2 regions of the Vogesella sp. XCS3 genome follow, and region 1 is predicted to be linked to the other one. Evidence: riboswitches for the same ligand, from Rfam matches in the RefSeq annotation. Region 1 holds a riboswitch; the other holds the start of a gene.
What was found. A riboswitch is a leader RNA that binds a small molecule or an ion and turns the genes downstream of it on or off. The one in region 1 is predicted to bind glycine.
Positions count from the first base shown of each region.

Region 2: linked by a shared signal. The riboswitch ahead of glyA (serine hydroxymethyltransferase) and the one ahead of gcvT (glycine cleavage system aminomethyltransferase GcvT) in region 1 are both predicted to bind glycine.

Region 1 is NZ_CP085530.1:1,654,591-1,657,984, forward strand. It holds gene gcvP (aminomethyl-transferring glycine dehydrogenase) at 1-303, opposite strand, end outside; gene gcvH (glycine cleavage system protein GcvH) at 538-924, opposite strand; gene gcvT (glycine cleavage system aminomethyltransferase GcvT) at 1,000-2,085, opposite strand; glycine riboswitch at 2,123-2,219, opposite strand; glycine riboswitch at 2,227-2,327, opposite strand; gene LCH97_RS07850 (hypothetical protein) at 2,542-2,934, shown strand; gene LCH97_RS07855 (amino acid permease) at 3,027-3,394, opposite strand, start outside.
Region 2 is NZ_CP085530.1:453,380-456,773, forward strand. It holds gene LCH97_RS01990 (L-serine ammonia-lyase) at 1-24, opposite strand, end outside; gene glyA (serine hydroxymethyltransferase) at 178-1,434, opposite strand; glycine riboswitch at 1,584-1,679, opposite strand; glycine riboswitch at 1,681-1,768, opposite strand; gene LCH97_RS02000 (nuclear transport factor 2 family protein) at 1,933-2,382, opposite strand; gene LCH97_RS02005 (NAD(P)-dependent oxidoreductase) at 2,379-3,026, opposite strand; gene LCH97_RS02010 (LysR family transcriptional regulator) at 3,150-3,394, shown strand, end outside.

The DNA of each region.
Region 1 (3,394 bases):
CAGCACGTTACGCAGGATCACACCGGGGGTAATCACCGGGTAGTAACCCATACCGATAAACGATTTGTTGATGACGTTCTTGCTGGCCACGGTTTTCAGGTCGGCCAGGGCGTCTACTTCGCGCTGCGCAGCCGGCAGGTCCAGCGCACGGTTAAAGCGGATGCCGGCGGGCACGGTTTGCGCCACCAGGTCTTCCAGCGAGCTGGCACCGATTTCGGCCAGCATCTGCTGCTGTTCGGTATCGCACGGGCCGATGTGGCGGGCGATGAATTCTTGATGATTGAAGAGTTGCGAGAGAGACATGTCTGCGATTCCGTCTAATCGATTAGCCACGAAAACACACGAAAAAACACCGGTAGGGCAACAGCTCAAACCTGTTGCGGCGTAACCCAAAGCTGGGCGTACTGCGCCAAAGGTGTAGCAGCCTGGTCGTGGCACTCGCCTCAAGCGCCGCCAGCCATTTTTGTGTCCTTGCGTGTGTTTCCGTGGCTAATAAAAAAAAATGCCCCGCCATCTTGCGATGGCAGGGCTGTCTTATCAGGCGCCGATTTCGGCTGCGTAGGCAGCGGCGTCCAGCAGGCCGTCCAGATCAGCAGCGTTGGCCGGCTTGATCTTGAAGAACCAGCCTGCGGCGTACGGCTCGCTGTTGGCCAGCTCAGGGTTGGCTTCCAGCTCGGCGTTCACTTCCAGGATTTGGCCTGCGATCGGGGCGTATACGTCGGAAGCGGCTTTTACCGATTCCACCACGCCGGCTTGCTCTTCGGCAGCCAGGTTGGCGCCTACGGCGGGCAGCTCGACAAATACGATGTCACCCAGCAGCTCTTGCGCGTGCTCGGTAATGCCTACGGTTACGGAGCCATCGGCTTCCAGGCGCAGCCATTCGTGGCTGGATACGTATTTCAGTTCGGCAGGAATGTTGCTCATCGTTTCTCTCCAGAAAAATGTGTCGTGTTGGTGTAACGGGGCAGGCGCTCGCTCGCCCCGTCGTTATACACCAGCTTATTCAAAAACTTTCTTGCCGTTACGCACGAACGGCATTTTCACCACACGCACGTCGGTCAGCGTGCCGCGCAGGTCTACCTGGGCGGTAGCACCGGTGGCTGCCGGTACACGGGCGATGGCGATGGAATGCTTGAGGGTGGGCGAGAAGGTGCCGCTGGTGATGATGCCTTCGCCGATACCGTCTACCACAACCTTCTGGCCTTCGCGCAGTACACCACGGCCTTCCAGCACCAGGCCGACCTGCTTCATGGCCACGCCGGCGGCTTTTTGCGCTTCCAGCGCGCTGCGGCCGATAAAGTCGCGGCCTTCGGTCATGGCGATGGTCCAGCCCATGCCGGCTTCCAGCGGGGAGACGCTGTCGTCCATATCGTGGCCGTACAGGTTCATGCCGGCTTCCAGGCGCAGCGTGTCGCGGGCGCCCAGGCCGATAGGCGCCACGCCGGCGTCTTTCAGCTCGTTGAAGAAGGTGATGGCTTCGGTAGCGGGAATCATGATTTCCAGGCCGTCTTCCCCGGTGTAGCCGGTGCGGGCAAAGAACCACTCGCCGGATGGCAGGCCCTGAAACACTTTCAGCGCGCGGATAGCGTCGGCTAGCGCCGGCTTCACGCTGCACACCTTGTCGATGGCGGTAGGGCCTTGCACGGCCAGCATGGCCAGGTCGCGGCGCACTTGCAGCTTCACATCGAAACCGGCGGACTGCTTGTCCATCCAGGCCAGGTCTTTTTCGGTGGTGCCGGCGTTAACGACCATGCGATAACCAAAAGCGGTGAGGTATACGATCAGATCGTCTACCACACCGCCTTGTTCGTTCAGCATGCCGGAATACAGCGCCTTGCCCTCGAAACCCAGCTTGGCCACGTCATTGGCAATCAGCTTTTGCAGCCAGGCCTTGGCGTCGCTACCGGTGATGTCCACCACGGTCATGTGCGACACATCGAACATGCCGGCGTCGCTACGCACGATTTCGTGCTCTTTCAGCTGCGAGCCGTAATGGATGGGCATGTCCCAACCGGCAAAATCGACCATTTTCGCGCCGGAGGCGAGATGGGCTTCGTATAGGGGGGTGCGTTGCGGGGCTGTCATGGCAGGTCCTTGTCCGAGCGTGAGTTTCCTCTGTTTCTCACACCCCTCTGTCCCTGCACCTGAGATTTTCCGGCATTGCGCCGTTAGCCCCTTCGGTGGGCGCATCCTGTGCGCCGCTCTCCAGATTCTGCGGGGAAAACCCCGATTCTTGCAGTCCTTTTGCCTGAGCGATTGCGGGTGCACTTGCGCCTTCGGCGGCGGTTCTGCCCTGCGGGCAAACCGCTCTCTCCTGCGGAATGCGCGCATTATCGTTGCCACAGCGTGGCTTGGCAAGCTGGATTTGGCAGCACTGTGGCTGCGGTTTGCCGGGTTTTGAACAGATGAACAGGCACAGCCAATGCGCTATGCTATATAGCTATCAAATGTCTTGCAGCAACGGCCTTTGGCCGGCAAAAACATTAGCACCCGGCTTACCATGCCAACACATACCGGACAACTCAAGCGCACAAGATGGCCATGGCACAAGACCAAGCCCCCGCTTTTTACCCTTCTGCCATCACGCTGCCAGCCCACCAGGGTTTGACGGCACAGGTCATACAGGAGAACGCCATGCCGTCATTATCGATGGACGAGATTCTTGCCAATCTGGAAAGCTATAGCGAACATGCCGCGCGGCTGGCGGGCCCCGGCCGGCCATACGCCACCGTGCTGCACGATACCCTGCAGCACGTTACCGCACACTTGGCGCCGCTGGAAAAATCACTGGTGATACGGGCCGCGGCCCAGGCTTTTGGCCGCGCGGCGGAGAGTGCCCCTCTGCTAGAAACTGCCATGCCTGGCGCAAACGATATCGGGGCGCATTGTCTGCTACATGGCGAAAACCACCTGATTCCGTTCAAGCTGGACTGAGCAGGGCCAAGGTTGGCCGCAAAAAAACCAGGCCCGGCATACCGTGTACGCCGGGCCTGCTGTCATGTTGGCCGCAAGCTACCCTGCCCTGCTTAGCCTTTCACCAGCCGCTCGCGCAGCTGCCACAGATAAATAGGCAGGCCGGCCAGCAGCAGCAGCACGCCCCACATCACCACCTCGGCACCCGAGCCATAAATGGTCCACATGGCAAAGATGAAACCGCCAAACGAAAACGCCAGCGGTGCGTACCAGTCGCGGCGTGTGAACTGGCGGTGGCGCTTCAGCATCACCGCCAGCAGCGCCATGGCGCAGAAAGCATACGGCAGCAGCGTGGTGGCGGTAGCCAGCAGGATGACAAATTCGAAAATCTGCACGCCACTGTCGCCGCCAGCGTACTTGCTGGCCAGCAGGATGGTCACCAGCACGGTAGACAACAGCAAGCCTACGATAGGCACACCGG
Region 2 (3,394 bases), 1.2 Mb from region 1:
GAGGTCGAATACGCTGATAGCCATGCTGCTTCTCTTTTTATGGTGCGGGCGCGGGTAGCGCCCCGGGTGTTGTCTGTCCGGCTGTGTGGGCCGTGGTGTGCAGGTGCTGCCGGGGCAGCGGCGGCATTGTACTGAGCAATGCCGCCGCTGTGTGCACTACCGATGCTGCAGTGCGTTTTAACGATACACAGGGAAGGCCGCGCATAGCTCGGCCACCTGGCGGCGTACGCGCGGGGCAACGTCTGCGTTATCGATATCGTCCAGGATATCGCATACCCAGTGCGCTACCTGGCCGGCTTCGGCGCTGCCGAAACCGCGGCTGGTGATGGCCGGGGTGCCAATGCGGATACCGCTGGTGACAAACGGGCTTTGCGGGTCGTTCGGCACCGCGTTCTTGTTGACGGTAATGCAGGCCGCGCCCAGCGCCGCGTCGGCGGCCTTGCCGGTGAGGCCTTTGTCGATCAGGCTCAGCAGGAACAGGTGGTCGTCAGTCTTGCCCGATACCACGGTATAGCCGCGCTGGCGGAACACCGCCACCATGGTGCGGGCGTTATCCAGTACCTGCTGCTGGTAGGTTTTGAATTCGGGTTGCAGCGCCTCCAGAAAGGCCACCGCCTTGGCGGCGATCACGTGCATCAGCGGGCCGCCCTGAATGCCGGGGAAAACCAGCGACTGCAGCTTTTTCACCAAGGCTTCGTCCGGGTTGGCCGCCAGGATCAGGCCGCCGCGCGGGCCGCGCAGCGTCTTGTGGGTGGTGGTAGTTACCACATGGGCGTGCGGCAGCGGGCTGGGGTAGAGCCCGGCGGCCACCAGGCCGGCCACGTGCGCCATGTCTACAAACAGCCAGGCGCCAACGCTGTCGGCAATCTGGCGCATGCGCGCCCAGTCCACCACCAGCGAGTAGGCGGAGAAGCCAGCTACCAGCATTTTTGGCTGGTGTTCGGTGGCCAGCCGTTGCACTTCGTCGTAATCAATGGCGCCGCTTTCCGTGTTGATGCCGTACTGCACAGCCTTGTAGATCTTGCCGGAAAAATTGACGCTGGCGCCGTGGGTAAGGTGGCCGCCGTGTGCCAGGCTCATGCCCAGGATGGTGTCACCCGGCTGCAGCAGCGCCATATACACCGCGGCGTTGGCCTGGCTGCCGGAGTGCGGCTGCACGTTGGCATACTGTGCACCAAACAGCTGGCAGGCGCGGTCGATGGCCAGCTGTTCCACCACGTCCACGTGCTCGCAGCCGCCGTAGTAGCGCTTGCCGGGGTAGCCCTCGGCGTACTTGTTGGTGAGCTGGGTGCCTTGCGCCTGCATCACGCGCGGGCTGGTGTAGTTTTCCGAGGCAATCAGCTCGATGTGGTCTTGTTGGCGCTGGTTTTCGGCCTGGATGGCGGCCCACAGTGCGTCGTCGAAGCCGGCAATCTGCATGTCTTGCGTGAACATATCTGTCTCCATGTCGTGTCTGGCTGCAGCGGCAGCCGTGTGCATGGCTCTTTGGCGGGGTGCCCAGGGTGCCGCGTAACGGCATGGGCGGGCAGGGGCATGGCTGGCACAAAGGCGAGGGCACCCGCCCGGCCATGCCGGACGATGCCCCCTCTGTCCCTTGTGCCTGAGATATTGCGGCGCGCGATTGCGTACCGGGTGTCCTTCGGCGAGGCGGCTTTGCGGCCAACCTTCTCTCCAGAGTGCCTCGCGTCCACAGTTCTTTTGCCTGAGAGTTTCTGGGGCGATTCCCCTTCGGCGCTGCCGCAAGGGCAGTCTCTCCTGTGGTTGCGGCCGGGGCAGGTATGGCACCTGTCAACCGGCGTGGCTTGCAGAATCTAGAAGACGGCGAGTGCCACTGTCAATGCGTGAGATGAAACTATCGATGTGCAAACGCAGCAAAACGCCGCCCCTTGCGCAGGGCAAGCAGGGCGGCGTAGCGGGCGTTTTGCCGGCTGGCTAGAACATGCCGTTGCCGTTAGCGTCTTTGGCCGGCACTGGCTGGATCACGTCCCAGTGCTCGGCAATCTTGCCGTCCTGCACGCGGAAGATGTCCACCACAGCCACGCCCAGCTCGCCTGGCTTGTCCTGGCTGTGCACGTGCAGCATCACCAGGTCACCGTCGGCCAGCACGCGCTTGATGCTGGCGCGGCTTTGCGGGTTATTGGCGCGGATCCAGCGCACGTAGTCTTGCAGCGGCGCAACGCCGTTGGCCACCTCCGGGTTGTGCTGGATGTAGCCGGGTGCTAGGTAGGTGGCTGCTTGCTCGGCGTCCAGTTTGCCGAAGGCGGCGTCGTAAAAAGCCAGCACCAGTGCCTTGTTGGCGTCCTCGCGCGGGCCGGCCAGCGCGGGCAGGGCGGTGCTGGCCAGGCTTGCGGCCAACAGGGTGGCGGTTAACAGGCGCTTCATTTGGCTGCCGCCACGGTAAAGCGCTGGCGATGGTGACGTGCCTGCTCGGCTTCATCGACGATGGCCACCGCCAGATCGGCCACGCTGATGCCGGCCGGGGCTTCGCCGTCCATCAGCAGGTCGTTGGCACCCAGCTGGTACTGGCCGCTGCGCTCGCCCGGTGCCAGCAAAGCTGGCGGCGACACGAATACCCAGTCCAGCACGGTTTCGTCTTGCAGCTTGTTCAGTGCCTGGCGTGCGCCTTCGGCGCCTTCCTTGTATTCGGCCGGGAAGTGCGGGGTGTCGATCAGCTGCAGGCCCGGTGCCACGTACAGGCTGCCCGCGCCGCCCACTTCGATGAAACGCGCCACGCCGGCGGCCTTGGTGCCCGCCACGATGGCATCGTGGCCTTGCAGGAAGAGTGTGCGGATGTCGGCTTTGTCCCAGCCCGGGTTGAAGGCGCTGATCACTACGTCGTGGCCGGCTACGTCACGGGCGATGGTGTCGGCGTCGTAGGCGTTGCTGGCCTTGACGGTAAGGTTGGCCGCAGCGGCAACGCGTTCCGGGCGGCTGACCAGGGCGGTAACGTGGTGGCCGCGGGCCAGCAGTTCCTGTTGCAGAGCTTGGCCGACAAAACCGCTGGCGCCGATGAGTGCGATGTTCATGCTGTGTCCTTTCGGGTGGGGTAGGGGAATAACTGCATGGTAGATCACGCGCCTGTGGCTGATAATCCGTTATGGAATTCAATCATTGTTAAGCTGAGGTTCACGATGGAAGCGCTACGCAGCATGGCAGTCTTTGCCGCGGTGATCGAGCAGGGTTCGATGAATGCAGCCGGGCGTGAGCTGGGCATGACCGCATCGGCGGTGAGCCAGCACGTACGGCGGCTGGAGCAGCAGCACCAGGTGGCGCTGCTGCACCGCACTACCCGCAAGCTCACGCTCACCGAAGCCGGCAGCGTGTTTTACCGCAGCTGCGCCGCCATGTTGGCCGCAGCAAATGAGGCCAACGTACAAATGGCGGCGCTGCGTGA